One region of the Paraburkholderia sp. RL17-368-BIF-A genome, then DNA from elsewhere that is predicted to be linked to it. Evidence: riboswitches for the same ligand, from Rfam matches in the RefSeq annotation. Region 1 holds a riboswitch; the other holds the start of a gene.
What was found. A riboswitch is a leader RNA that binds a small molecule or an ion and turns the genes downstream of it on or off. The one in region 1 is predicted to bind thiamine pyrophosphate.

Region 1 (14,650 bases):
CAGCACGAAGCCGACGAACAGCCCCGACACTGCAATGATCACCAGCGAATAATTACCTACGAAGTGGATCTGCTTCGTGACAAGCCGCGGACGGCGCAGCAGCGGGAAGAATTCAACCAGCAGCCGGAGAAAAAAACGCGTCGCGTAGCCGGCCGTGCCGAGCCCGTCGAGCACCACGCGGCCGACCGAGGAGATCAATGTGCCGATCATGACCGCCCTCCGCCGACGCCGAAGTCCGCCGCGAGCGGCGTTCTGCTCGGATAGTGGAATTTGAACGGACCGTCCGGCGCGCCGTCGATGAACTGCCGCACCGTCGGATCAGTCGACGCGCGCAGTTGCGCCGGCGTGCCCTCGGCATGAACGCCGCCGTTGGCGAGGAAATACACGTAGTCCGCGATCGCGAACGACTCCGGCACGTCGTGCGTGACCAGAATCGACGTCGCGCCGAGCGCCCGGTTGAGCGCGCGAATCAGGTTCGCGGTGATGCCGAGCGAGATCGGGTCGAGGCCGGCGAACGGCTCGTCGTACATCATCAGTTCGGGGTCGAGGGCGATGGCGCGCGCGAGCGCCACGCGCCGCGCCATGCCGCCGGAAATCTCCGACGGCAGCAGGTCGCGCGCGCCGCGCAGGCCGACCGCGTTGAGCTTCATCAGCACGAGGTCGCGGATCAGTTCCTCCGGGAGATCGGTGTGCTCGCGCAGCGCAAACGCCACGTTTTCGAACACCGACATGTCCGTGAACAGCGCGCCGAACTGGAACAGCATGCCCATCTTGCGGCGCAGCGCGTACAGGCCGTCGCGCGTTTGCGCGCCGACGTTTTCGCCGTGGAACAGAATCTCGCCGCGCTGCGCGCGAACCAGACCGCCGATCAGCCGCAGCACCGTTGTTTTGCCGCAACCCGAACCGCCCATGACCGCGACGACCTGGCCGCGCGGAAAGCGCAGGTTCAGGTTCGACAGGACGAGCCGGTCGCCGTAACCGAAGTCGACGTCGCGCAGCTCGAGTAAGGTCTCGGATGGGGAAGACACTGAGTGACAATCCTTTTGCACGGAAGGCCGAATTATAGGGCCATCATGCAAATGTTGCCGTGAGGCGCCCTGTCCCTTAACCAATCATGACGATTATTGCGTAAAAGCTTGTTGCAGTGCGGCAACGGCGGCCGCCGGATCAGACGCTTCGGTGACTGCGCGCACCACGGCCGCGCACCCGACGCCCGTCGCGAGAACCTCGGGCAGCACCTGCAAATCGATTCCGCCGATCGCCACCAGCGGCACGACGCCGTCCAGCAGCCGGACGTAGCGCGCGAGGCGCTTCAGACCCTGCGGCGCGGTCGGCATCACTTTCGTCGTGGTCGGGAACACCGCGCCGAGCGCGATGTAGCTCGGACGGAAGTGCAGCGCCTTCAGGATTTCGTAGAAACCGTGCGTCGACAGACCGAGCCGGATGCCAGCCGCGGCCAGCGCCGCCAGATCCGCCGTGTGCACGTCTTCCTGGCCGAGGTGCACGCCGTAGGCGCCCGCATCGAGCGCGGCCTGCCAGTGATCGTTGATGAAAACCTGCGCGTCGTGCCGCTTTCCCGCCGCCACGCAGCGGGCAATCTCGCGCTGAAGCTCGTCGGCGGGATGGGCGGACTTGCGGCGCAGTTGCACCGTTTTCACGCCGTAGCCGACCACGCGTTCGACCCACTCGGCGCTCGGCAGCACCGGATAGAGTCCGAGCCGCTCGGGGCAGCGCAGGAACGGCTGCGCCGGCGCTTGCGGCAAACCGGCAAGACGCGGAAAGGCAGCCAGATCGCAGGGGAAGGAGTCGCCCGCGGCGTTGGTCCGCGTTTCGTCGCCGTCGCGCCACGCGAGCGCCAGCACGAGCGCGTCGTGCGGATCGAAACCGCAGTCGAGGAACGCGGCGAGCGCGGGAATCCAGTCTTCCGCGAGATGACCTTCCAGACGGTACTTTTCACCGCCGAGATGCAGCGTCGCCTTGTTCTCGGCGGCCTCGACCACCGCGGCGCCCTGCACGAGCCAGCGCGCCATCTGTTCGCCGTGCCGCGCGGCATCGGCGAGCACGATCAGATCGCCGCCATTCGGCTGATCCGGCGCGGTCAGGCAGATGCGCCACGGCGCGTGCGTCGGCGGCCAGTCGCCGAGACGGGCGCGGATGCGTTCGGTCGCTTCGGTGAGTTCGTCGGCGGGCGGCCAGAACAGGTCGCGGTCTTTCAGGGCCAGGGTCTGCGTCATGCGGCGCTCCCGTCCTGATGCCAGAACGGCATGCCGACCACCGGCGTGCTCGCGTGCGCACTTTCGCGCTCTGCCATCGGTCCGGCGAGAAACGCCTGACGGCCCGCTTCGACGCCCAGCGCAAACGCGCGCGCCATCGCGTCGGGATGCGTGGCCTGCGACACCGCCGTGTTCAGCAGCACGCCGTCGAAACCCCACTCCATCACCTGGGCCGCGTGCGACGGCACGCCGAGCCCTGCGTCGACGATCAGCGGCACGTCAGGCAGCCGCTCGCGCAACACTCGCAAGCCATACGGATTGATCACGCCCTTGCCGGTGCCGATCGGCGCGCCCCACGGCATCAGCGCCTCACAGCCGGCGTCCAGCAGACGGCGGCCGATCACCAGGTCTTCGGTGCAATACGGCAGCACCTTGAAGCCGTCCTTGACGAGCTTCGCCGCCGCCTCGATCAGGCCGACCGGATCGGGCTGCAGCGTGTAGTCGTCGCCGATCAGTTCGAGCTTGATCCACTCGGTTTCGAAGATTTCGCGCGCCATGTGCGCGGTCGCTACCGCCTCGCCGACGGTCAGGCAACCGGCCGTGTTCGGCAAAAGCGGCACGCCGTGGCGCTTGAGCAGATCGAAGAAGCCGGCTTCGGCGCCGCCTTCGTTCATCTGCCGGCGCAGCGCGACGGTCACCATGCCGGGGCGCGCGGCGTCGATCGAATCGGACAGCGATTGCAGCGACGGATAGCGCGACGTGCCAAGTAGCACCCGGCTCGCGAAGGGTTGGCCGTAGAGCGTGAGCGCGTCGGCGGTTTGGGGGGAAGTCATTTGCATCATCTGGTCTCCGGCAAGGCGGGGCGGGCGGCGATTCTCGTGATCGTGCGTGGTCGTGCGTGGTCGTGTTCGCTCGTCTGCGATTGCGTGAACGGCTGGCTTGGCTTGGCGCGGCAACGCGCTCAACCGCCGGCCACGGGCTGCACGACGTCCAGCTTGTCGCCCGGCTGCAATGCACGCGCCGCATGCTGCGTGCGCGCGACGAAATCGCCGTTCAGCGCGACGGCGAACGGCGGCCGCGCGCCGTACGCGGCGAGCGCATCGGCGACAGTCGCGCCCTCGGGCAGCGACAACGGCTTCTGATTGATATGAATGTCCATGGTGTTCGAATACGGTTCAGTCGATGGCAATTGCGCAGGCGTTCGCAGCGTCGCGCCGGCAACCGGTGCTCACGCGGGCTCCCGCGCGCGCTGCTCGTGGAACAGTTCGCTCCAGCGCGCGGCGCGCCGCCAGTCCGCGAACGCGTCGGCGTCGCCGATGCGTCCGTCCAGCAGCGCCGCCGCGAAGCGCGCGGCTTCGTCGGCGACCTCGGGCACGATCATGTAGCCATGCCGGTACAGCCCGTTCACGCGCAGCGTCTGCGCGCCGTCCCACAATAGCGCCGGCCGATGATCGGGCAAGGTCGGACGGCACTGCGAATTCAGTTCGAGAATGCGCGCCTCGCCGAAGCCCGGATGCACGGAAAACGCCGCGCTCAGCAGCTCCAGCGCGGATCGCACGCTGACGGGCGACATGTCCTCGCCTTCCACCTCGGTGGCGCCGATCACATACAAATCGTCCTGCTTCGGCGCGATGTAGAGCGGATAGCGCGGATGCAGCAGCCGCACCGGCCGCGTCAGATTAATGCCGGGCGCGTGCACGCGCGCGACTTCGCCGCGGATGCCGCGCAGCGTCGGCAGCACGGGTTTCGCGCCGAGACCGCGGCAGTCGATGGTGATGCGCGCAGGCGGCAGCGCCCCATCGAGCACGGGCGTATTCCAATGCGTTTGTACGCCGCGTTGCCCGAGACCCGCCGCCAACGCGCGCAGCACCTGGCGATTGTCCAGTTGACCTTCGCGCGGCAGCAGCCAGCCCTGATTGAAGCGCCCCGCGAGCGCAGGTTCGGCGGCACCGAGTTGCGCGCCGGCCAGCGTGACGAAGCCGCCGTCCAGCAGTTCGGCCGGCGCGTTCGAGCGCACCCGTCTTTCGAACAACGGCGCCTCGGTCCGATCCGCGTGATGCCAGACGACGAGCGTGCCATTGCGCTGGAAAAACACCGGCTCGGGCAGCCCGGCCAGCACTTGCGGCCAGGTTTCGAGCGATGCGGCGCCGAGACGCGTAATCAGAAGTTCGGCGCTGGCGGCTTCGGCAAGCGGCGCGAGCATGGCGGCCGCGACCCACGCGGCAGCCTGCGAGCCGTCGGCGTCGCCGCGCTCATAAAGCGCCACGCGATGTCCTTCTCCGGCGAGCCGCCACGCGACGAGGCGCCCGCACAGACCGCCGCCGAGCACAGCGAAATCGGGTTGTGCGGCGCGGCTCATCGTGCGCGCTCCGCTTCGATACGACGGACAAAAGCAATGCAGCGCGCGTCAAGAACGGCGCGACAAGGAGCAAAACACATAACTGAACAATAGGCGGTCATCGAGTCCTTTCCGTACGGCCGACAAAAAGCGCGTACCCAGGACGAAACCGGCGGGCAAGGCCGGCCAGGCAACATGCGTACTCCAATGAAGTACGCCGCCCGGCGGGGAATGGAAGACTGGCTGCTTCCGGAAACTTCCCGCGCCGGTATTACCCGGATCGGGTGCAAAGGGTCTCTCTCAGCCTCGCAGCCGCAGCGTGAGAATCACGCCGCTCAAGTGCAAAGCACCCCTGTTTCGTCGAAGGTCATTAGACCATAAAAGGCGCGGCGCTCGCAAACGAGCGGCGCATCGCGCCGCGCGCGGCTTGATCCGGCACCACCTTTTGCGCCTTACGCTTTAGCCGGATGAGCGGCCCACCGCTCTGGCACAATGCCACGAGAGATGACGCGGAAAACGCGGCATCGCGCGAACGGTCGGCGGTTATGTCGCGGCGGCGCTCGCGCAGAGGCGGCAGCAATGACTGCCGGCTTCGCGCCGGCGCCGCGAATTAATTTTCGCTTAAGGGCTTCGCGCCAGAATCGGCAGTCGCCGCGGCGCCCGGCCGTCAGCCGCCGTGACCGCGCAGATACGCACAGACAAGACACGACAGATACGAAGACCCGCGAGGGGTCGGCCCGCGTGGACCGGCCCGAATCGAACAGCACTCCCAGGACGCTCATGACAACGAATACTTCTGTCAGCCCCGCGCTGCCGCCCGACGAGAAAGTCTCCGCATGGAGCCTCATCAAGCCTTACTGGGTGTCGGAAGAAAAAAAGACGGCGTGGGGCATGCTCATCGCGATCATTGCGATGAACCTCGCGGTGGTGTGGATCAACGTCCGCCTGAACCGCTGGAGCGCCGACTTCTATAACGCGCTGCAAACCAAGAACGTACGCGACTTCCCGCATCTGCTGATGATCTTTTCCGGGCTCGCGTTCGGCTACATCATCCTCGCGGTGTACGGACGCTATATGCGCCAGATGCTCGGCTTTCGCTGGCGTCAGTGGCTGACCACGCGCTATCTGAACGAGTGGCTGCACGACAGCGCGTTTTACCGGATCGAGCGCGACCGCCTCGCCGACAACCCCGACCAGCGGATCAGCGACGACCTGCAGTCGTTCGCCACCACCACGCTGTCGCTAACACTCGATCTGCTGTCCACGGTCGTCACGCTCGTCTCGTTCATCACGATCCTGTGGGCGCTGGCCGGCGCGCTGACCATCACGCTCGGCGGCGTGCCGCTGCACATTCCCGGCTATATGGTGTGGGCAGCCGCGCTGTACGCAGTGGTCGGCTCGCTCGTGATCCAGAAAGTCGGTCATCCGCTCGTGCCGATCAACTATCAGGCGCAGAAAGTCGAGGCCGATTTCCGTTTCGGCCTGATCCGTCTGCGCGAGAACGCCGAGCAGATCGCGTTCTACAACGGCATGGACACGGAGAAGACCAACGCCCATTCGCTGTTCGGCCGCATCCGCGATAACTGGTGGCAGGTCATGAAGTACACGAAGCGGCTCACCTTCGTGCTGAGCTTCTACGGTCAGATCGCGATCATCTTTCCGCTCGTCGTCGCCGCGCCGCGTTATTTCGCGGGCGCCTTCACGTTCGGTGTGCTGATGCAAATCTCCAGCGCATTCAACACGGTCAGCGATTCGTTCTCGTGGTTCATCAACAGTTACTCGACGCTGGTCGAATGGCGCGCCACGGTCAACCGTCTGCGCGAATTCAAGCGGGTCGTGCATGCGCCGCGTCTGAAGGAATCCGTCTCGCCGGCCACCGCGCACGGCGGCATCAACCTGCATTTCGTCGACGCCGACAAGCTCTCCACCGACGGCCTCCAGCTCGCGCTTCCGAACGGCAGCCCGCTCTCGCGCATCCGCGACATCGTGATTCATCCGGGCTCGCGCTGGCTCGTGCGCGGGCCGTCCGGCTCGGGCAAGAGCACGCTGATGCGCGCGCTCGCCGGCTTGTGGCCGTTCGGCGATGGCGCGATCGACGCGCCGGTCAACGCCCGCATGATGTTCATTCCGCAAGTGAGCTACATGCCGATCGGCACGCTGAAGGCGGCGCTCGCGTATCCGTCGGCGGCCGACACGTATACCGACGAGGAATGCCGCGAGGCGCTCGTCGTTTGCCACTTGTCGCAATACGCGGACCGTTTGCAGGAATCCGCGCACTGGACGCGCGTGCTCTCGCCGGGCGAGCAACAGCGCCTCGCCGCCGCGCGCGTGCTGCTGCACAAGCCCGACTATCTGTTCCTCGACGAAGCGACGAGCGCGCTCGACGCCGAGAACGAAGCGCGTCTCTATCGCCTCTTCACCGAGCGGCTGCCGAAGGCGGCCATCGTCAGCGTCGCGCATCGCGAATCGCTGGCGGCGTTCCATGACGAAACGCTCGAAGTCGAGCGCGCCGGCGAAGCGGTCGCGGCATGAACCCGGAGAGCGCCGCAGCGAGCGAAGCCAGTGCGGGCTTTGACCGCGTCGTGCTGATCACCGGCGCGGGCTCCGGCATCGGCGCGGCGCTGGCCCGGCGGATCGCCGCGCCGCGCACCGCGCTGATGCTGCACGCACGCGGCGCCGAGCGCGAGTCGCGCGAGCGTCTCACGCAGGTTGCCGCCGACTGCAGCGCGAACGGCGCGGCCTGCGCAACGGTGACGGGCGACCTCGCCGAGCGCGGCGCCGCGGAACACGTGGTGCATCAAACGCTCGCGAACTTCGGCGCACTCGATCAACTGGTCGCGAACGCGGGCCATGCGCAGCGCCAGACGCTCCAGGCGCTCGATTCCGATGTGCTCGGCGCCGCATTCGCCGCGATGCCCGCCGCCTTCGCGGCGCTCGTGAAGCGCGCAACGCCTGCGTTGGAAACCTCGAAGCGAGGCCGAGTGATCGCGTTGAGTTCGTTCGTCGCGCATCGTTATCGCGCGGATACGCCGTTTGCCGCGACCGCCGCGGCCAAGGCGGCGCTCGAGTCGCTCGCGAAAACCGCAGCCGCCGAACTCGCGCCGCATGGCGTGACCGTGAATTGCGTCGCGCCCGGCTATACGCGCAAGGACCGCGGACCGAGCGCCGATAACGCCGCCGTGTGGACGCGTGCCGCGGAATCGACACCGCTCGGCCACATCGCCGAGCCCGCCGACATTGCCGCGCTGATCGCCTTCCTGCTTTCCGACGAGGCGCGTCACATCACCGGCCAGGTGATCCACGTCGACGGCGGACTGACGCTCGGCTGATTCACACCGCCGCGCGCAATTCGCCAACGCACTCGCACCCGTACTCACATTCGCGCGAGCCGCGGCAAGATCCCGAAACGCGCGAGAACACCTCGAAAGCATTTGCGAAGCGGGCAAGCTTTTCAGCCCTTTGAAACGAGCCCGAAACAGCGACGATAGTCGTGCGCGCCGTCCCCTGCGGCCCGCACGCCATCCACTGCTAACGGACTCTCGCTCATGTCATTCGATCGCCGCTCTTATCCTTCGATTCACCGGCTCGGCCTCGCTCTCTCCGCAGCGGTGCTGCTCGGAAGTGCCGCTCATCTTGCTCACGCCGCGCAAACCACGCCGCCGAACGAACCCGCCGACGTGTGCCCCGCGCTCAGGCACATCGTCGAAGCATCCGACTACAAGCAATTGCACACGCAACCGGCCGCGCAACTGCCGGGCGTCGCGAGCGCCGAAGACTGCCGCGCCAACGCGCACGCGTACGACTGCCACTGGCGCGCGCACTGGCAAGCCGACGGTGTCGTCAACGATCCGCTCGAGGAAATCGGCGCCGACATCGCCGCGTGCTTTCCGAACGTCGTGCATGACGTGAACACGCCGACGCGCCAGCATTTCATCGTGACGACCGCCGAGCGGCGCGTGAATGTCACTGCGAGCGTGCAAGGGCAAAACGAGTTGCGGCTGCGCGTCGCGCGCTGAATGCAGACGCGTCGAGGACGATGCGCGTTCCGCCGCATTTCGCTTCGCTCGGTCGATCTCCATGATCGACTTAATCGCCCTGGCTCCGCCTCATGACCTTCCTGACCACCACACGCGCTAACGCTTTGACGCGAGCCCCTCGCGCGGCCTGGGTCAGGTTGCGGCGGCCGAGCGCGCGGTTCGTCGCCTGTACGACGCTGACGGTCGGACTGAACGGCTGCGCGTGGACGCTGATCCAGGCAGCCGACGCCACTGGCTCCGTGATCCAGGCCGGCTACGCGATCGCCGCGAACTATTCGTCGCCGACCTTCGTGAGCGGCCGTCCCGCGGATGTGCGGCACGTTTGCATCGAAGTGAACACTGCTGTGTCGGTCGGCGATTTCGTGCCGGCGCTGCAACTCGCGCTCGATCGCCGCGGCATTCGTTCGGATGTCTACAATCCCGGCACCTCGCCCGCCGGCTGCGAGGCGCGCCTCGTCTACAACGCGGCGATCGACTACGGCCGCCGCTCGTTCAGCGACGACGCGATCCAGTATCTGTCGGTCATCGACCTGACGCTCGTGCAGAGTGGCCGCATTCTCGTCACCGCGCGCTACCAGACGGGCGGCCTGAACAGCGACCGCTTCTCGTCGGCGTCGACCAAGCTCAATGGGTTGATCGACAAGATGGTGATCGACCGGACCGATTTCGGCCGCGAAACACGGCAGACCATTCAGACCTCGCAGGTCAACTAGCCGCATGCCGGTTGCTTTCTCTTACGCGAGAAAGGATTGGAAAGCGTTAGCCGCTTTGCTGCGCGCGCGCGGATCACTAAGATGACCTGAATGAACCAATCCATTCTGGTCGTCGACGACGACCCCGTCGTACGTGAGCTCGTCAGCCAGTATCTCGAAGGGCGCGGCTTCAAGGTTGCCACGCTCGAACATGGCATGGCGCTGCAGCGCAAACTTCAGGACGAGCGTCCCGCGCTGGTCGTGCTCGACATCATGATGCCCGAGCTCGACGGCATCAGTGCGCTGCGCGCGCTGCGCGTGGCGGGCGACGACATTCCCGTGATTCTGCTGACCGCGCGCGCCGATCCGATCGACCGTGTGATCGGTCTCGAACTCGGCGCGGACGATTATCTCGGCAAGCCCTTCGAACCGAGTGAACTCGTCGCGCGGATTCGCACGGTGCTGCGCCGGCGCGGCTCGATTGCGCCGAGCGCGCCCGAGCAACGCGCGCCGTATCGCTTCGGCCGCTTCGAGGTGAATTTCCCGGCGCGTGAATTGCGCCGCGACGGCGAACGCATCACGCTGCGCTCAAGCGAATTCGCAATGCTGAAAGTGTTCGTCACTCACGCGATGACCGTCCTCACTCGCGCGCAACTGCTCGAAAAACTGCACGGCAATAGCGAGACGCATCGCAACCGCAGTCTCGATGTGTCGATCTGGCGTTTGCGTCGGCTGATCGAAGTCGATCCGTCCGAGCCGCGCTATGTGCAAACGGTGTGGGGACGCGGCTATGTGTTCGTGCCGGACGGCGAGATCGGCGCGGCCGAGCGCGGAGCGGGCGCGGCTGCGCAGTGAGCGCGTTCGTTGACGCCGCCTCAGAAAGTCAGCACGCTCAAAAACATTCTCTGCAGCCAGCCCATCGTCGTCGCGTCGGAGATCATGCCGGAGCCGGCCTGCTCGATGCGCGCATTCGCGACCTTGCTCGACGCGACGTAGTTGCCTGTTTCGATATCCTTAGGATTCACCACGCCTGACAACCGCAAGCGGTCGCGGTTGCCGCCCATCGAAATCACCTTTTCGCCCGACACGACCAGGTTGCCGGTCGGCATCGTGCCGATCACGGTCACGGCGAGCGTGCCGGTCATCGCGCTCGCGTCGGTGAGACTGCCTTGTCCTTTGAATTCCGTGCTGGCCGAGCCGATGTTGAAGAGCCTCGCGAGCCGCGCGGCGGCGCCCGTCGATTTATCGGCGGCATCGGCGGTGATGCTGCTCGCCCGGCTCGCGGCCGCCGTCGAACTGTTGTTCCCGCTATACGACTCGGACAGACGGATCGTCAGCACGTCGCCGATGTGTTGCGCGCGCGGCGTCTCGTACAGCACCATCAGCGTGCCCGCCTGATAGATCGCGCCCTGCGTGTTGACGTTCAGCGGCGCGGACACGAGCGGCGGCGCCATCGGTGTTTCGACAATCGACCTCTGTCCGCTCGCGCAAGCGGACACACATGCCGCCGCGCATAGCGCGACGGAAAAACGTAGCGTAGGCATCGGGTTTACTCCCTCGCTGAATGGTGCTGATCCGCGCATCGGCGCCGCTGCATCAACCGGCTTCTGCATCGCTCGCCTGCCACTGCCGCACGACGGACTTCACCCACGCGTCCGAACCCTTCAGCAGATAAGTGAGCGTGCCGTTGCGCGTGCCCGGCAGGAAACACAACGTGATCGAACTGACCGCGTTTTCCCACACGTAGACCGGCAACGCGCCCGGCGACGACACGTTCCGCGTCGCATGACGCGGCGGGCCGTAGCGGTCCGCGAGCGCGTCGCGCAGATCTTCGGCGGTGACTTCGTCGATCACGAAGGAAATCTCGTAGAGCCGCAGCGCGCTTTGCCCTTCGATGCGCGCGAAACGCAGCACATGCTCGGCCGCCGGCGCACCGTCGACGACCGCTTGCGACAGCGCCCAACCGTTGTCGTCGCGATGCGCCCACCGGCACGCGACGGTCAGACTCTCGTGCGACTTCAGCCGCATGCCGAGCGCGCCCGCCTGCACGTCCGTCTCGCAGACCGGCACGCTGCCGACCGGCGTCGCACGCACTTTCGAACCGGCGCGGAATTCATCGAGCGTGATGCCGAGCGCGATGCCGCGGAAAGCGAATGGCGTGTCCTGCGCGCGTCGGCGGGCGTCGGCGAATGCGTCCTTCGATGCCGGCGCCGAAGCTGCGGCGCCCGCGTCGCGCGCCGCCGGCTGCGCCGGCACGGTCAGGGAGAATGTGCCGCACAGCAGCGCCAGCGCGCAGGCAATCCGTTGTGGTCTCATGTTTCAATCGATCGCGGATGAACAGATGTCGAACGGCGTGGCCGCCGCATGGCCGACGACCGGGATGATCTTCAGCGTCGCCGACGTGAGCCGGCAAGGCAGCGCCGCAACGGCGCAGCCGTCGAGCGGCAACAGCGCCGCGCCGAGCGCGAGCCACGCAGCGGCGCGCACGAGGCGCCCGGAAATTATTGATGTCGACACGCGCGCCTCGGTACGTCAGGCGGTCGTGTTGACGTGATGGCCGACGAGGCCCGCGGGCACCGACGGCTGCGGCTGCGGCTGAGTCGCCGAGCCCTTGGCTTGCGCGTTGCCGCTGCCGCTCCCGCTTGTCGCTGCGGAACTGCCGTTGGACGCCGGTTTTTCCGTCGCCTTGGTGGGCGCAATCGAAGAAAAATGGGTGGAATTGAGGTTACTGGGAACAGTCATGATGAGCCTCGCATGGCGCTGGTTGGGCTGGGTTTGGCAAGATGTCGGTCGCGCACCGCGTGCGCCGGATCAGAGCCCGAAGCTCTGCCGCATGCGGCGCGACGTATCGCAGGACGAATCATCTCGCCGCCCACGCCTCGCCGATGCACGAAGAAAAGCGCGCTTTTCGACGGTGCTTACGACGCGTTGCGAGTGCTTTCCGGCACTTCCCGTTGTGCGCAAACTGTTTCGAGAAATACCGCGTGCGCACATCGAATGCGAGGCCCGCACGCGCGCCCGCGTTGCCAGAAGCGGCAGTGCTGAAATATGCTGTGAACCTTGGTTGACGGGCCTTACGCTCGCGTGTGCGAACATTGCGCCCAATTGCGCCAGAATCGCGCCGAAAAACTCGCACCGCATCGGGTAAGCATTGGTAAGAAAACAGTCGGCCGCGCGTCGCGCGCGCCGGTCTAGAATTTCGCCATGAATCCACAGGTCCTTATCGTCGACGACGATCCGGTCGTACGCGATCTGCTTTGCAAGTTCTTGCAGTCGAACGGCTTCGATGTGTCGGTGCTGCATGACGGCACCCATCTCCAGCGCCGGCTCGAGCGCGAACGGCCGTCGGTCGTCGTGCTCGACATCATGATGCCGAACACCGACGGCCTGCGCGCGCTCACCGCGCTGCGCGCCGCCGGCGACGACATTCCGGTGATCTTCGTGACGGCGCGCGGCACGGTGGCCGACCGCATCGTCGGGCTGTCGCTCGGCGCGGACGACTATCTGACCAAGCCCTTCGATCCGCGCGAACTGCTCGCGCGCATCCACACGGTGCTGCGCCGTCGCGGGCCGTCGACCACGAGCGCGCCGGAAGCCCGCAAGCCGTACAGGTTCGGCCCGTTCGAACTGGACTTCGCCACACGCTCGCTGTCGCGCGCCGATACGAAGCTGCCGTTGCGCGACAGTGAGTTCGCGCTACTGAAGATCTTCGTCAACAACCCGTACAAGGTGTTGTCGCGTGTGCTGATTCACGACCTCGTGCATCGCGACAACCTCGCCTTCCGCGATCGCAGCCTCGACGTGCCGATCTGGCGTCTGCGGCGCGTGATCGAGGACGATCCGTCCAATCCGTGCTACGTGCAAACGGTGCGCGGCAAGGGCTATGTTTTCGTCCCCGACGCCGACGGCACACCTTTCTCCGACGAGGCCGCCTCGAACGCATGAGAAACCCGCTGAACACGCTGTTCGGCAGAATGGCGTTGCTTTCGACGGCGGTGCTGTTGGCGATTCAGGCCGGCTGGTTCGTGCTGGTGGTGATGCAGCCGCCGCGCCATGAGATCGACGGCTTTGCGCGCGGCGTCGTGCTGGCGCTTCAGGCCATCAACGGCGAGCCGATCAAGGGCGCCGCGCTCGCGCCGGCCATGCGCGTGCATCTGGTTCCGACCTGGAACATGCCGCCGAGCGTCCATCTGCGCGAACCCACCGAGCACCTGGTTGTTCAGTTGACGCAGCATCTGCGTGAGACGCTTCCGCCAGGCACCCAGATTGCCGTCGACGATCTGCGTCCGCCGCAACTGTGGGTGCTGTTTCCGGGCAAGTCGAACTGGGTCGTGCTGCCGGTCGATCTGCCGCCGCCGCCGCGCTTTCTGATCGAAGCCATTTCGATGCTGGCCGCCGCGCTGATCCTGTCGCTGTTCGCGGTGTGGCAGATGCAGCGTCCGCTGTCGCGCGTCGCCGACGCCGCGCGCGTCTTCGGTTCGGGCGGCCGGCCGGAACCGGTGACGGTGCAAGGCCCGCGCGAACTGCGCGAGCTGATCGGCTCGTTCAACGACATGATGCGGCGCCTGAACGAGGCCGGCGACGACCAGGCGGTCATGCTCGCCGGCGTCGCGCACGACCTGAAAGCGCCGCTCACGCGCCTGAAGCTGCGCGCGAGCGTGCTGGTGGCGGAAAGCGAACGTGCCGGCCTGATTCGCGATGTCGATTCGCTGACTAACATCGTCCAGCAGTTTCTGGAGTTCGCCGGTCAATCCGCCGATGCCGGTCCGCCGGTTCAGGTCGATGAATTCCTGCGCGAGCAGTTTTCGGATAGTGATGGTGTGGGTGACAGTGTGATTGACAGCGCCGTCGATGGCTCGGGCTCGCAGGACGCGGCCGGCGAAGCCCGGCTGTTCGCGCTGGATCTGCGTGCCGGCGCGTCGTTCACGCTGCCGCGCACGCTGCTCGACCGGCTGGCGACCAACCTCGTCGATAACGCACTCGAGCATGGCGCGCCGCCCGTCGATATCCGCACCGCACGCAGCGACGGACATTGGGTCATCAGCGTGCGGGACCACGGCGCGGGCATTTCCGACGACCGCATCGCAGCCGCGATGAAGCCGTTCGTGAGGCTCGACGCCGCGCGCGGCGGCGAAGGCCATTGCGGTCTCGGTCTCGCGATCGTCGCACGGCTCGCGCACGATCGCGGCGGACGTTGCCACGTGCGCAATCACGCCGAGGGCGGTCTGGAAGTGTGTATTGAGTTGCCGGTGGGGGTGGTGGCGGCGCCTGCGTCGACATCGACATGACAGGTGGGCTCGTGGTAGCGGTAGCGGTCGTGATCGCACTGCGCGGCGCGGCGCAAGGCACGCGCTTACGCTGCCTTACCGC
Region 2 (14,650 bases), on a different contig from region 1:
ATCGGCGGCTGCGGCCACGGCGGCGCAGAACGTGATGCTGTCGGCGCAGCAGCCCGTGCGCGATCCGGATGCGGCGAACGGGCCGGGGCAGTTGTCATCGAACGAACTGACGCTTGGCGAACCGTATGATCGCGCCTGGCTGCGCGTGGGCCTCGCGCTCGACCGCAGCAACTTCACGGTCGACGACCGCGATCTGACGCGCGGCCTGTACTTCGTGCGCTATGTCGATCCGAAGGACATGACGTCGGCTGAACAGGGCTTCTGGAGCCAGGTGTTCCACGGCAAGAAGGAGAAGGTCGCCAAGCAGTATCGCGTGAACGTGCGCGCGCTGACGCCGGACCAGACCCGCGTGGCCGTGGTCGACGACAAGGGCGGTCTCGACGAAAGCCCGCAGGCAAAGCAGATCCTGACGCTGATGGCCGATCAGTTGCGCTGAGGCAAGCGCGCCGCTGCGGCAGCGGCGGCAAGCTGTATGAAAAAAACCCGTCCGGGACATTCTTGTCCCGGACGGGTTTTTTTTATGGCTGTGGCCTATCCCAACACTGTTCCGCGATTCGACGTCACGTTACTCCGCTGACGTTACCCCGGTGACGTAACTCTCAGAGGCGTTGCGGCAGCGTGCCGAAGCCATCACACGCCACGAAAAATGCAGCGCAAATTCAACGAGTTACCGCCAATCTCTCGCGTTCAGTCCCAACTGGCATACATGCTGCTTTAGAAGTACATGGGGCCGGATTCCCGTGGCCTCACCCAGGCGAAGTCCCTTCTCAACCGCGCTTTTCATTCCATCGAGCATCGGCCGTCAAGCCGATGCCGAGCCCGATGACGGCCGCGCGCTCGACGCGCGGCCTCGGTGGCCCCGTCGCCTATCCTCGTAGGGCGACGGTTTTTGCCCGCACTCCGGTGGAGTGCGGGCTATTTTTTGCGCCGACCCACGCGACCGACGCAACGCGTTCACGTATCGGCGCGCCGCGTCCCCAGCCACGGCAAGCGCTTGATGACGCCCGTCGCCAACGCCGTGCCCACCAGAATCACGCCGCAGCCTTCGAGCATGCCGGCCGACACGCCTTCGCCCAGAAACAACGCGCCCCACAAAATGCCGAAGATCGGAATCACGAACGTGACGGTGATTGCCCGCGCCGGTCCCGCGACCGCGATCAGGTGGAAGAACAGCATGTAGGCGACGCCCGTGCACGCCACGCCGAGCGCGATCACCGCGCCCCACGCGTGCAGCGAGACGGGCGCGCTCGGCCAGTAGATCACGGCGAGCGGCAACAGCACGATGGTCGCGCCTGTCATGGTGCCGGCCGCGACGGTCAGCGCGTCGACGCCGGTCAGGTAGCGTTTCGTGTAATTGGCCGCGATGCCGTACAGAAGCGTTGCGCCGAGCGCGGCGCCCGCTGCGAGCGCGGTGGTCAGCGGCGTCGCTGCCGAGCCGCTCGGCGTGGCGATCTGATCCCACACCAGCATCAGCACGCCGAGGAAACCGATCGCGAGGCCGAGCGTGCGCAGTCCGGTCAGCCGGTCACGCAGCCAGACGAACGCGACGAGGCCGCCCCACAGCGGCGTCGTCGCGTTGATCACCGACGTCACGCCGGCGGACAGCGTCAACTCCGCATATGCGAACAGGCAGAACGGCGCGGCCGAATTCAGAATGCCCACCACGAGAAGCGGGAACGCCCGCGTGCGCAGGATCGTCGCGGATTGTTGCAGCGGACGTCGCGCGAGCAGCACGACGATAAGAAACGCGGCGCCGATGCCGACGCGCAGCGCCATCAACGGAGCAACGCCGAAGTCGGTCACGCCGACGCGGATAAACAGGAATGACGCGCCCCATAAGGCCGCGAGGATCAGCAACTGGAAGAGGTTTTTGGCATTCATTATGGTGGCGTCGCGCGCGGTTGAGTCGAGACGCCTGTGCATCGTAACAGCGCGATTACCCGAAACGTTTCACGTCTGAATGAAACGGCAAGTATCGGGAGAGGACGTCTGACACACGTGATCGTAAGCGTCGCGGCGAGGCGCGCATAGCGAGCAATTCTCACGCTGATGTGAGAAATATTGCGATCACCGGGAGGGAGGAAGATGAGGCGCCGGTGCGACCGGCGCCTCGCTGCTACGAGAAAAGTTTTCGGTTGCATGCCTGGCGGCAGAGCAACCGCCAAAGCCGCCCAACAACCGTCAATGCGGAATCATCCCCTGCAGCACGTTTTGCTGCAGCCACACCAGAATGCCGAGCAGCACGGTCAGCAGAATCGAGTGCTTGAAGGTCTTCGCGAACACCACGCCTTCCTTGCCTTTCAACTCGGTGGTCGCGACGCCCGTCGAAATGTTTTGCGGCGAAATCATTTTGCCCATCACGCCGCCGGACGAATTGGTCGCCGCCATCAGCACCGGGTTCAGGTTCAACTGATGCGCTGCGACCACCTGCAAATTGCCGAACAGCGCGTTGCCCGATGTGTCGCTGCCTGACAGAAACACCGCAACCCAGCCGAGGAATGCGGACACCAGCGGAAAGAACGGTCCGACGGACGCGACGCCGAGTCCGAGCGTATAAGTGAGACCCGAGTAATTCATCAGATACGCGAGTCCGACGATGGTCGCGACCGTCAGAATCGCGATGCGCGTCTGCACCCACGTATCGGCGATGGCCGCGCCGAATTCGCGCGCGCCGAGTCCGACCACGAGGCTCGTAATGATAGCCGCCACCAGAATCGCGGTGCCGGTCGCGAGCGGCTGGAAGTCCCAGATCGCGCCGTACGGCGTGTTGTACAACGTGATGAACACGGCCTTGTCGAGCCCCGGCCAGGGAATTTTCACGTCGCCGATCAGGAAGATTTTCGCCACCGTCCAGACGATCACCACGACGGACACGATGATCCACGGATACCAGCCCTGGCCGCCGGCGATCTTGCTGCGCACTTCGCCGGCCCGGTCGATGTCGATCGCGAACGCCGGGTCGACCGCCGGCTTCCACACGCGCAGGAACGCAATGGTGACGATCAGCGAGACCATCGACGACAACACGTCCGTCAGACTGTAGTTCACATAGTTCGACGAGACGAACTGCGTCAGCGCGAAGCTCGCGCCGGAGATCAGCAGCACCGGCCAGATGCGCAGCATGTTGCGAAAGCCGGCGTACACGGCGATCACATAGAAGGGCAGCAGCAGCGCGAAGAACGGCAACTGGCGGCCGACCATTTTCGCGAGCAAATCGGCCGGCAGATGCGTGACCGCGCCGAGCACCGTAATCGGCACGCCGAGCGCGCCGAATGCGACCGGCGCGGTGTTGAAGATCAGCGTGAAGGTGAGCGCCTCGAGCGTCGGAAAGCCGAGCAGGATCAGCAGCGAACTGGTGATCGCGACCGGCGTGCCGAAGCCCGAAATGCCCTCGAGCAGCGCGCCGAACGAAAAACCCACCACGACGAGCACGACGCGCCGGTCGTTCGGCAGATTGTCGATCATCCACATGCGGAAGGCGGCGAAGCGGCCGGAGCGCTGCGCGATGTTGTACAGCAGGATCGCGGTGAACACGATCCACATGACCGGCCAGCACGCGAACACGGCGCCCGCCGCGACGGAGTCGAGCGCGAGCCCCACTGGAAACTTCCATCCGGCAATGGCGACGATCAGGCCGACGACGAGTCCGGCGAGCGACGCCTGCCACGCAGGCCGGCGCGCCCAGCCGAGCAGCACGAGCACGACAATGATCGGCAACGCCGCGACGAGAAACGACGCAAGCAGTGAATCGCCGATGGGGGTGAGTAGTTGATGAAACATCACGTCTCCTTCGTTGTTGTTCGAAATCGACGCGAGATTGCCAATGACGGGACGCGTCGCTGGTGCAGGACGGATGAGCGCCGCCGGGCACGAAAGCGCCAGGCGGCTCGCTTTTAAACGCTTACTGTGTGAGGCTTAACCAAGCATAGAGCCCGAGGCCCGCGCGTCAAGAAGGGAAACTACGGGAGGAGCGAAAGCTCAGTGATGATGACCGTGCCCGCCGCCGCCCCACGACCAGCCGAAGCCGATCGACACGGCCGGCCCATACCAGCCCGGATAGCCGTAGCCGTACCAGGCCGGATAGACCGGTGGCGGATAGTAGGCGGGATAAGCCGGCGCAACGTACACCGGCGGCTGCGCGACCACATACGCGGGCGGCGAAGTGGCCGCGCCGGGCTGCGGCTGCTGGCCATATTGCGCCTGCGCCGACTGCTGCTGCATGGACTGCTGGCCCTGCGAGTCGCCGGTCGTGCCGAGCGGCACTTCACGCTGGGCAGCGCTCGCGGGCACGGTCGCGTAATACGACGGATAAGCGGCGTAATAGCCGGGGTAGTAGCCGTACGGGTAATAGCAGCCCGACAGCAGCAACGCGCTCGCAGCGCCGCTCAACGCGAGCCGGCCGCGGCCGATGCGCCGGCGAGGCGCAACCGTCGCGAACTGCATGCGAATAGTATGAAAAGTGTCGATGACGCGGGACTTCATGGCGCGCTCCAGTTTGCAAACAACGCAGCCGACGCCGTCGTCGGTACGTTATCGCACGAGCTTACGCCGACGGCGCGCGAGGAGGTTTGCAAAACCGTAACGGCGTATTTCGCCTCATTGCAGCCGCGCGTTGCGGCTCTTCATCCAGCGCCGTTTCGATGCGGCACATCCGCATAGATTGTGAGCAAAGCGGACGGGGCATGGCGCCCGGTCCGCTTTGCCCGGTCATACGAGGCGATTACTTGCCGACCTGGTTGCCGATCACGCCGCCGACGGCCGCGCCGCCCAGCGTGGACAGCGCGCTGCCGCCGATCACGGCACCCGCCGCGCCGCCGACGCCCGCACCGATCGCGGTGTCCCGCTGCCGCGTCGTCATACCCTCGCACGCGGAAAGGCTTGCGACAACCGCGACGATCATCGCAAGCGAACCTATCTTACGAATCGATCTCATGATGTTGACTCCCTGTTGTAATTCGAAACCGCCTGTCGTTATTGTTCGTTCGCTTTGATCTTATCGCCGGAACCGGTTTCCAGATGTATGCGGTTGTCAGCAGACTGACGGTTTCGTAATCAAATGTTTCCCTGTTTGCAGCATCGCGTGTGCCTGACCTAAGGACGAAAAAAGGCCCGCAAGCGCGGGCCTTTGCGTGGCGGAAGGTTGCGCGCGCATCGAGTGGGCGACGGCATGCGTCCCACGCGATGCGCGAACGCATCACTGCCGCTGATAAATTTCAGCGCCTTTCTTCATGAACTCGATCGACTTCACTTCCATGCCTTTCTTCAGCGCTTCGTCGTCGGTGACGCCTTGCTGCGCGGCGAACTCGCGTACGTCCTGCGTGATCTTCATCGAACAGAAGTGCGGGCCGCACATCGAGCAGAAATGCGCGACTTTCGCGGAATCTTTCGGCAGCGTTTCGTCGTGGAATTCGCGCGCCTTGTCCGGGTCGAGGCCGAGGTTGAACTGGTCTTCCCAACGGAATTCGAAGCGCGCCTTCGAGAGCGCATTGTCACGCACCTGCGCGCCCGGATGACCCTTCGCCAGATCGGCGGCATGCGCGGCGAGCTTGTACGTGATGATGCCGGTCTTCACGTCGTCCTTGTTCGGCAAGCCGAGGTGTTCCTTCGGCGTGACGTAGCAGAGCATGGCCGTGCCGAACCAGCCGATCATCGCCGCGCCGATGCCCGACGTAATGTGGTCGTAACCCGGCGCGATGTCGGTGGTGAGCGGCCCGAGCGTGTAGAACGGCGCTTCGTCGCACCATTCCAGTTGCAGGTCCATGTTCTCCTTGATCAACTGCATCGGCACGTGGCCGGGGCCTTCGATCATCGTCTGCACGTCGTGCTTCCACGCGATCTGCGTGAGTTCGCCGAGCGTCTTCAGTTCGCCGAGCTGCGCTTCGTCGTTCGCGTCGTAAATGGAACCGGGACGCAGGCCGTCGCCGAGCGAGAAGGCCACGTCATACGCCTTCATGATTTCGCAAATGTCTTCGAAATGCTCGTACAGGAAGCTTTCCTTGTGATGCGCGAGGCACCACTTCGCCATGATCGAGCCGCCGCGCGACACGATGCCGGTCATGCGCTTCGCCGTCAGCGGCACGTATTGCAGACGCACGCCCGCGTGAATCGTGAAGTAATCGACGCCCTGTTCAGCCTGCTCGATCAGCGTGTCGCGGAAGATTTCCCACGTCAGGTCTTCGGCCTTGCCGTTGACCTTTTCGAGCGCCTGATAGATCGGCACCGTGCCGATCGGCACCGGCGAATTGCGGATGATCCACTCGCGCGTTTCGTGGATGTGCTTGCCGGTGGACAGATCCATCACCGTGTCGCCGCCCCAGCGGATCGCCCACGTCATCTTGTCGACTTCCTCGCCGATCGAAGACGTCACCGCCGAGTTGCCGATGTTCGCATTCACCTTCACGAGGAAGTTACGACCGATGATCATCGGCTCGCTTTCCGGGTGATTGATGTTGTTCGGAATGATCGCGCGGCCGCGCGCCACTTCCTCGCGCACGAATTCAGGCGTGATTTCGGTGACGCCGTTCGGACCGAACGCGCTTGCACCGAACGCCTGGCCCGGATGCTGGCGGCCCATCATCGCGGCGAGCTTTTCGCCGTTCGGGCCGCTCGTCTTCAGGCTCTCCAGATATTCGGCGCGGCGCTGGTTTTCGCGAATCGCGATGTATTCCATCTCCGGCGTGATGATGCCTTTACGCGCGTAGTGCATCTGCGAAACGTTCTTGCCGGGGATCGCGCGGCGCGGCGTGCGATGCAGGCCCTGGAAGCGCAGGTCGGCAGTGGCCGTGTCGGCCGCGCGTTCGCGGCTGAAGTCGCTCGACAGACCCGTCAACGCTTCCGTGTCGCCGCGTTCCTCGATCCAGCGCTGACGCAGTGCGGGCAAGCCGGCGCGAATGTCGATCTTCGCGTCGGGATCGGAGTAGGGGCCCGACGTATCGTAGACATAGACCGGCGGATTCTTTTCGCCGCCGAAGCTGTCGGGCGTATCCGCCTGGCTGATCTCGCGCATCGGCACGCGGATGTCGGGACGCGAGCCCGTCACGTAGACCTTGCGTGAGTTGGGCAGCGGCGCGACGGCAGCTTCATCGACGTGGGCGTCGGCGGAAAGGAACTTCGGATTGGCGTTCATGCATGTTCTCCGTGTGTCGGCCGGAGTTAAGCGCAATGACGCCTTGCTCCGGTCCCATTCAATGTGGGGCCGCTAAGCAGGAGACGAGATGGAAGTAGTCGGAATTCGCGAGAGGTGAGGCTAGAGACTGGCTGCGAAATCCGTACGCTTCCCTGCGCTGGCATTATCCAGATCAGGTTCAAAGGGTATTTCTCACCCACGTGGCACGGACCTCCGACTTCCGTGCAACGCAGGACCCCCGCGTTAGCAGCGCACACGATACACCGGGCGGGCGCTGCTTGGCAACCCGCGCGCGATGCGTGAGTGCTAATGCGGGGCAGCGCGCGGTGGTTTGCTTCGGCGGCTGCGGGCGGGGAATCGCTGCGCTCTCGCATGCGCGATTTGCGCACTATGCTTGTAGTGACGCGGCATGCAGAACGCAGAACGCGGAATGCAGCACGCTATGACGCGCCGCAGCACCGGCACGCGTTGCTTAACGCGTGAAATCGTCCGCAGCTTCCGGCTGATACAGGATTTTCTCGAGCTTCAGCACTTTTTCGGCGCCGCTCGGCGGCATGAAGTGAATGTGCTCGCCGCGCTTCGCGCCGAGCAGCGCGAGGCCCACCGGCGAAAAAACATTCAGGCGGCCATGAGCGAAGTCGGCGTCGGGCGGATAGACGACCGTCCACGTCATCTGCTCGCCGCTGCTTTCGTCGACGAGCGTGGCCTGCGAGTTCATCGTGACCACGTTCGCCGGAATTTCGCGGGAGTCCACGATCACGGCGCGCTCCAGTACGTCGTCGAGCATCTCCTGAAAACGGGCGTTCGCGCCGGGCGCGGCGGCGTGCTTCTCAAGACGCGCGACGTCGAGTTCGGTGAGGTAACACTGCTTGGTCCTTCTGGTCGTCTTCACGGCGGCTACTCCAATTCGATCTGCAATCTCTGTACGAGAATAGGTCATGCGGATGGGATCGGCCCGGCGCTCCGACAGTCCCTTGAGGGACGACGCAGCTTCAGGCAAGGAGCAGGCTGCGTCAGTCGGGGTGCCGGGCGGCGAGAAGCGGAACCGTTGCCGGCAGAAGCGTTCGCGACGGTTCGCCGGCCCTTTGCGGCGCGAGTTCCACGCGCGCGCAGCCGGTTGCGCCACGAGGGCGCAAGCGGGTGAAGGCACGGGAAGTCGGGAAGCGCATGAGTGGCCGGCGGTTATCGAATGAAGTGGGTGGCGCGCCGCTTGAAAACAGAGTCATGAGAAGACCACAGCAAAGCGGCGCGATCGACACAAGCATGTTAGCACGGCGTCTTTCAGCGACCTTGGCAGACATTTCGTTGTTGTAAGTCGCAGTGTAGAAAGTTGGCGACATCGCGCAAGCACGCGTGGACGCCGCCCGCAAACAACACAAAACAAACGGGCGAAAAAAATTTGCGGCGCGGTGTCATAACCGGCGACGCGCTTCGACAAACGTGCAGATCCTGATCGGAGCACGTCATGCAAACAGTCATCAAACGCCGCGCGCATCGGCCGTTCAAGCGGGCCGTCGCACTCGTTGCCGCGCTCGCGTTGTTGTGCGCGAGCGGCCTCGTGAGCGCGGCGAGTGCGATGTGCAGCGCGCGCAGTCCCGCTCATCGCGTGGCGCTCGTCGAGCTTTACAGCAGCGAAGGCTGCAATAGCTGTCCGCCCGCGGACGCATGGCTCGGTCAATGGAAGAACAGCGGCGCCACGCGAAGCGTCGTGCCGCTGGCGTTGCACGTCGACTACTGGAACGGTCTCGGTTGGACGGACCGTTTCTCGCAGCACCGTTTCACCGAGCGTCAGCAGACGCTTACCGATCTTGCCGGCGGCCACACGATCTATACGCCTGAAGTGTTCGTCGGCGGACGCGAGTTGCGGACGTGGTCGCAGCAGGACAGTTTCCAAAGCCGCGTCGACAAGCTGATCGCCGAGCCGGCGCAGGCGAACATCGCGCTCGACATGAAGCCGCAGCCAGGCGGCGCGTTCGATCTCGCGGCCCGCTTCGACAGCCGGACTGCGGATAGCGCAGCACGGCTCGACGCCTATGTCGCCGTCTATGAAAACGCGCTGAGCTCGCAGGTCGGCGCGGGAGAAAACCGCGGCGCAACCTTGCATCACGAGAGAGTGGTGCGGCAGTGGATCGGGCCGGTGCCGCTCGTCGGCGGCAAGCTGCAGATTCGCCGCGATATACGGCTCGACAGGGCGGACGCGAGCGCAAACGCCAATCCGTCAGTCGATAAATTCGGCGTTGTCGCCTTCGTCGAAAACGCTGCAACGGGCGACGTGCTGCAAGTGGCTGATCTACCGCTCTGCCATTGAACGCACAACGCACGCCGCCAATCACAGGAGAGTCTCATGGCCACGCCTCACGTCGTTCGCGGCAACGCGCCGCCTGCCACGCCCGCGAGCGGCGCAGTCCATCCGCTGTGGGTGCGCGTCACGCATTGGCTCAACGCACTCGCCGCGATCGTGATGATGCTGTCCGGCTGGCGCATTTACGACGCGTCGCCGGTCTTTGCGTGGTTTCGTTTTCCGACGGAAATCACGCTCGGCGGCTGGCTTGGCGGCGCGTTGCAATGGCACTTCGCCGCGATGTGGCTGCTGGTCTTCAACGGCCTGATTTATCTCGCGATGAATCTCGCGAGCGGACGCTTCATGCGCAAGTTTTTCCCGATCTCGCCGCGCGCGGTGTGGCGCGATTTCATCGCCGCGTTGACGGGCAAGCTCTCGCACGCGGACTTGCGGGTCTACAACGCGGTGCAGAGATTGGCCTACCTGTTCGTGGTTGTCGATCTGATCGTGCTGGTGCTGTCGGGGCTCGCGATCTGGAAGTCGGTGCAGTTTCCGCTGCTGCGCGAACTGATGGGCGGCTACGACAACGCACGCATCGTCCATTTCTGCGCGATGGCGCTGATGGCCGCGTTCATCGTCGTGCATCTCGCGATGGTCGCGCTCGTGCCGCGTTCGCTGCTCGCGATGTTGCGCGGCCGCTGAGCCCAACCTTCGAAATGTTACGGATACCGAATCATGGATAAGCCATCTGACAAATTGCCGGCAAAACGCGCCGGCAAACTGGACCGCGAGTCGATCCTCATTGACGCGAGACGCGAACTGTCGATTCCGTCGCGGCGTCTGTTCGGCAAGCAGTTGTTGTCGCTCGGCGGATTGTCGCTGCTCACAGGCTGCTCGCTAACCGACGACGACTCCGTCAACAAGTTTCTGACGGCCGTGTCGCGCCTGAACGATCGCGCGCAAGCCGCGCTGTTCGATCCGAAGACGCTCGCGCCGACGTATACCGAAGCGCAAATCACGCGGCCGTTTCCATTCAACGCGTACTACGGTATCGACGAAGTGCCGCAGGTCGACGCGTCCGGCTACACGCTGAAGATCGGCGGACTCGTCACGGGTCAGCGCGTGTGGACCTTGCCCGAGTTGTACGCGCTGCCGCACGCCGAGCAGATCACGCGGCACATTTGCGTGGAAGGGTGGAGCGCGATCGGCCGCTGGGGCGGCACGCCGTTCGGCGAGTTTCTGCGGCGCATCGGCGCGGATACGAGCGCGAAGTACGTCGGCTTCAAATGCGCGGACGATTACTACGAAAGCATCGACATGCCGACCGCACTGCATCCGCAGACGCTGCTCACGTTTTCCTACGACGGCGAGCGCCTCCCCGCGAAATACGGCTTCCCGATGAAGCTGCGCATGCCGACCAAGCTCGGCTACAAGAATCCGAAGCACATCGTCGAGATGTTCGTCACCAACACGTATCCTGGCGGCTATTGGGTCGACCAGGGCTACAACTGGTTCGGAGGCTCCTGACGCGCGCGGGTCGCCGCATGCGCCGCGCGCGTGCGCGACCTCGGGCGGCAGAAGCTTCGGAAATACGCCGGCTACAGCCGGTTCGATTCATCAACTACAAACGGAGTTATCCCATGAAAAAGATTGCAATCGCAGCAGCAGCCGTCGCCCTTTTGATGAGCGGCGGCGCCGCGTTCGCCCAGGCGAGCGGCGCCATGTCCAACGATGCGATGTCGCATGACACGATGTCCAAGGATTCGATGTCGAAAGACCACATGAAAAAGGACACGATGAAGCACGACAAGATGAAAAAGGGCGACGCGATGGGCATGAAGCACGAGGCGTCGGGCGCGATGAGCAACTGAGCGCAGGCAGCGGGCTGACGCGCCGACGCGCCAACGCGCGTGTTCGGGCCGATGCCCGCTGCATAGCCGCTATACGCGGCGCGATTCTCAGAGTGAGAGCCGGGGTGCCGTCTGCCCCGGCTTTTTGTTGCGTGTGCACCAAAAGTTACGATTCTTTCGCCTGGCGCGGTGGGCGCTTACTGCATAATGCGATGCGCGCCGTGCATTTGGCGCGCGAGCCGCGAATCGGCCGAAACTACCGGATCAACCGGACCGGCACCGCGGTTCCCGTATGGCTCTCTCTGTTAGCCAACCATCGTCTTTCGCTCCACCACCATGTCCGCCAGCCTCGCCCGTTTGACCGCATCGCCGATGCGGTGTCCGCCGTCCCCACAGCGGGAAGCTCGAACGGCGCCGGCGCGTTGACGACATGTCGCAGGAACTTCCAGGCTGGTTTTCTCGTGGTTTTCCGATCCGTTTGCCGCAATCGCGCAACGGACAGATCGCGCTCGCGCTCGGCGTCGTCTATCTCGTGTGGGGTTCGACTTATCTCGCGGTGCACGTCGCGCTCGGCTCGTTCCCGCCTTTGCTGATGTCCGGCCTGCGCAATCTGTTCGCGGGCGTCGGGCTATTCGCGTTCGCGGCGCGCCGCAATCCGGTGTGGCCGAGCGCCGCCGAAATTCGCAATGCCGGGCTCGTCGGCACGATGCTCGTCGGCCTGTCGAGCGGCATGCTCGCGTATGGCATGCGCACGGTCGGCACCGGCACGGCGGCGGTGATGGTCGCGACCGTGCCGCTCTTCGCGACGGTCATCGCGGCGGTGGCGGGGCGCAAGATCGGCCGAGGCGAGTGGTTCGCGGTGGGGCTCGGGCTCGTCGGCATCGCGATCCTGAGTCACGGCGACGACACGCCCGGCTCGGCGGGCGGCAGCCTCGCGATTCTCTGCGGCGCGCTCTTCTGGGCGGGCGGCGCGCATCTCGCCGGCCGTCTCAAACTGCCGTCCGACCTGTTTCTATCGACGTCGCTGCAAATCGGCCTGGGCGGCGCGATGTCGACGATGGTCGCGTGGGTCTCCGGCGAACGCATGCTCGAAGTCCATTTTCTGCCGGTGCTGGCGTTCATCTACCTGATGCTGATCGGCACGATGGCGGCCTACGTCGCCTACGGTTTCCTGATACGGCACACGAGCCCGATCATCGCGAGCAGTTGCATGTATGTGAATCCGGTGGTGGCGGTCGCGCTCGGCGCGTTGCTGCTCGGCGAGCCCGTTACGCATTCGACGGTCATCGCGACCGTCGTGATTCTGGTCAGCGTGGGTTTGTCTTTCTGGCTCGATTATCGAAAGAAAGCGCTCGCATGATGCGCGAGACTGCGCACGAACGGGAGCACGGCGCTTATGGAAAAGCGCGGGCCACGTTCGCGCTTTAAAGCCGCGCGGCCAGTTCAGCGCCTTCGCGAATCGCGCGCTTCGCATCGAGTTCGGTCGCGAGCGCCGCTCCGCCGATCACATGAAAACGCGGACCGCCCGCATCCGCCGATTTTTCTCGTGCGGACTCCAGCGGATGCAAATCGCGCAGCGACTCCTGCCCTGCACATACGACGATATGGTCGACCTCCAGCCATTGCTCGACGCCGCCGCGCGCGATCTTCAAACCGCGTGCGCCCGCTTCCAGATACGACACGCCGTCCAGCATCTTCACGCCGTTTCTCGCGAGCGTCGCGCGATGCACCCAGCCCGACGTCTTGCCGAGCCCCGCACCGAGCTTGCCCGCCTTGCGCTGCAGTAACCAGATCTGCCGCGGCGGACGCGCGGGCGCGGGCGGCTTCAGGCCGCCGGGTTCGCTGACAGACAGATCGACGCCCCATTCGTCGAGCCACGCGTCGCGCGGCAGCGGCAGCGGTTCGTCCGCGCGATGCAGCAAAAACTCGCTGACATCAAAGCCGATGCCGCCCGCGCCGATCACGGCGACGCGCCCGCCCACCGGCGCACCGCGCAGCACGTCGACATACGACAGAACATTGGGCGCGTCGATGCCCGCGATCGCCGGCCGCCGGGGCACGATGCCGGTCGCGATCACGATGTCATCGTAAGCGCCCGCGGCGAGCAGCGCGGCGTCGACGCGCGTGCCGAGCCGCACGTCGACGCGATGCCGCTCGAGCTGGCTCTGAAAATAACGGATCGTCTCGCTGAACTCTTCCTTGCCCGGCACGCGCATCGCGAGATTGAACTGACCGCCGATCGTTGCGGCCGCATCGAACAGCGTCACGCGATGCCCGCGCGACGCCGCCACCGTCGCCGCCGACAATCCCGCCGGCCCCGCGCCGACCACCGCAACGGAGCGCACTTTCTGCGAACCCGCGAGCGGCCGGTACACGAGTTCGGTTTCGCGACCGGCGCGCGGATTGACGAGGCAGGTCGCGCGCTGATTCCTGAACGTATGATCGAGACAGGCCTGATTGCACGCGATACAGGTGTTGATTTCGTGCGTGCGTCCCTCGGCGGTTTTCAGCACGAACTCGGGATCGGCGAGCAGCGGTCTTGCCATCGACACCAGATCGCCCGCGCCGTCGGCGAGCAAGGCTTCGGCGACGTCGGGCGTGTTAATGCGGTTCGAGACGATCACCGGCACTGTCACGGCGGCCTTCAGCCGCGCGCTCAACGCGGCAAACGCGGCACGCGGCACCGAGGTGACGATGGTCGGCACACGCGCTTCATGCCAGCCGATTCCTGTGTTGAATATCGTCACGCCGGCCGCTTCCAGCGCGCGTGCGACCTGCACGGTTTCATCCCATGTATTGCCGCCTTCCACGAGGTCGATCAGCGAAAGCCGATACACCACGATGAAGCGCTCGCCGCACGTCTCACGCACCCGCTCGACAATCTCGCACGCGAGCCGCATGCGGTTGTCGATGCTGCCGCCGTAACGGTCCGTGCGCCGGTTGGTGCGCGGGCAGAGGAACTGGTTGAGCAGATAGCCTTCGCTGCCCATGATCTCGATGCCGTCATAGCCCGCGCGCTGAGCGAGCCGCGCGCAGCGCGCGTAATCGCGCACGGTCTTCTGAATGCCGGCGATGCTGAGCGCGCGCGGCTTGAACTTCGAAATAGGCGACTTCAATGCCGATGCGGACACAACGAACGGCTGATACCCATAACGTCCCGCGTGCAGGATCTGCAGCGCGATCTTGCCGCCTTCTTCGTGAACCGCTTGCGTAAGCCGCCGATGATTGCGCAGATCGAATACCGAGTTGAGCGTGCCGCCGAAAGGCAGCAGCCATCCTTCGCGATTCGGCGAAATGCCGCCGGTGATGATGAGGCCGACGCCGCCCTTCGCGCGCTCGCGGAAGTACTCGGCGAGCTTCGGATAATTCCAGAAGCGGTCTTCCATGCCCGTA

Region 2: it holds a riboswitch for thiamine pyrophosphate, as region 1 does, so the genes downstream of both, thiC (phosphomethylpyrimidine synthase ThiC) here and P0D87_RS23750 (FAD-dependent oxidoreductase) in region 1, are expected to answer to the same signal.

What each region holds. Positions count from the first base shown of each region.
Region 1 covers NZ_JARESN010000015.1:91,232-105,881, forward strand. The annotation lists gene mlaE (lipid asymmetry maintenance ABC transporter permease subunit MlaE) at 1-198, opposite strand, end outside; gene P0D87_RS23730 (ABC transporter ATP-binding protein) at 207-1,028, opposite strand; gene thiE (thiamine phosphate synthase) at 1,122-2,234, opposite strand; gene P0D87_RS23740 (thiazole synthase) at 2,231-3,046, opposite strand; gene thiS (sulfur carrier protein ThiS) at 3,175-3,372, opposite strand; gene P0D87_RS23750 (FAD-dependent oxidoreductase) at 3,442-4,572, opposite strand; TPP riboswitch at 4,792-4,915, opposite strand; gene P0D87_RS23755 (ABC transporter ATP-binding protein/permease) at 5,332-7,083, shown strand; gene P0D87_RS23760 (SDR family NAD(P)-dependent oxidoreductase) at 7,080-7,880, shown strand; gene P0D87_RS23765 (hypothetical protein) at 8,097-8,567, shown strand; gene P0D87_RS23770 (hypothetical protein) at 8,660-9,301, shown strand; gene P0D87_RS23775 (response regulator) at 9,392-10,135, shown strand; gene P0D87_RS23780 (flagellar basal body L-ring protein FlgH) at 10,156-10,824, opposite strand; gene P0D87_RS23785 (hypothetical protein) at 10,877-11,596, opposite strand; gene P0D87_RS23790 (DUF6726 family protein) at 11,600-11,767, opposite strand; gene P0D87_RS23795 (hypothetical protein) at 11,813-12,022, opposite strand; gene P0D87_RS23800 (response regulator) at 12,485-13,225, shown strand; gene P0D87_RS23805 (ATP-binding protein) at 13,222-14,568, shown strand.
Region 2 covers NZ_JARESN010000013.1:190,175-204,824, forward strand. The annotation lists gene bamC (NlpB/DapX family lipoprotein) at 1-436, shown strand, start outside; gene P0D87_RS22470 (DMT family transporter) at 955-1,881, opposite strand; gene P0D87_RS22475 (L-lactate permease) at 2,182-3,780, opposite strand; gene P0D87_RS22480 (hypothetical protein) at 3,979-4,482, opposite strand; gene P0D87_RS22485 (YMGG-like glycine zipper-containing protein) at 4,721-4,933, opposite strand; gene thiC (phosphomethylpyrimidine synthase ThiC) at 5,195-7,126, opposite strand; TPP riboswitch at 7,258-7,376, opposite strand; gene P0D87_RS22495 (GreA/GreB family elongation factor) at 7,599-8,018, opposite strand; gene P0D87_RS22500 (DUF1223 domain-containing protein) at 8,592-9,434, shown strand; gene P0D87_RS22505 (cytochrome b/b6 domain-containing protein) at 9,471-10,109, shown strand; gene P0D87_RS22510 (molybdopterin-dependent oxidoreductase) at 10,143-10,934, shown strand; gene P0D87_RS22515 (pentapeptide MXKDX repeat protein) at 11,048-11,278, shown strand; gene P0D87_RS22520 (EamA family transporter) at 11,688-12,617, shown strand; gene P0D87_RS22525 (NADPH-dependent 2,4-dienoyl-CoA reductase) at 12,682-14,650, opposite strand, start outside.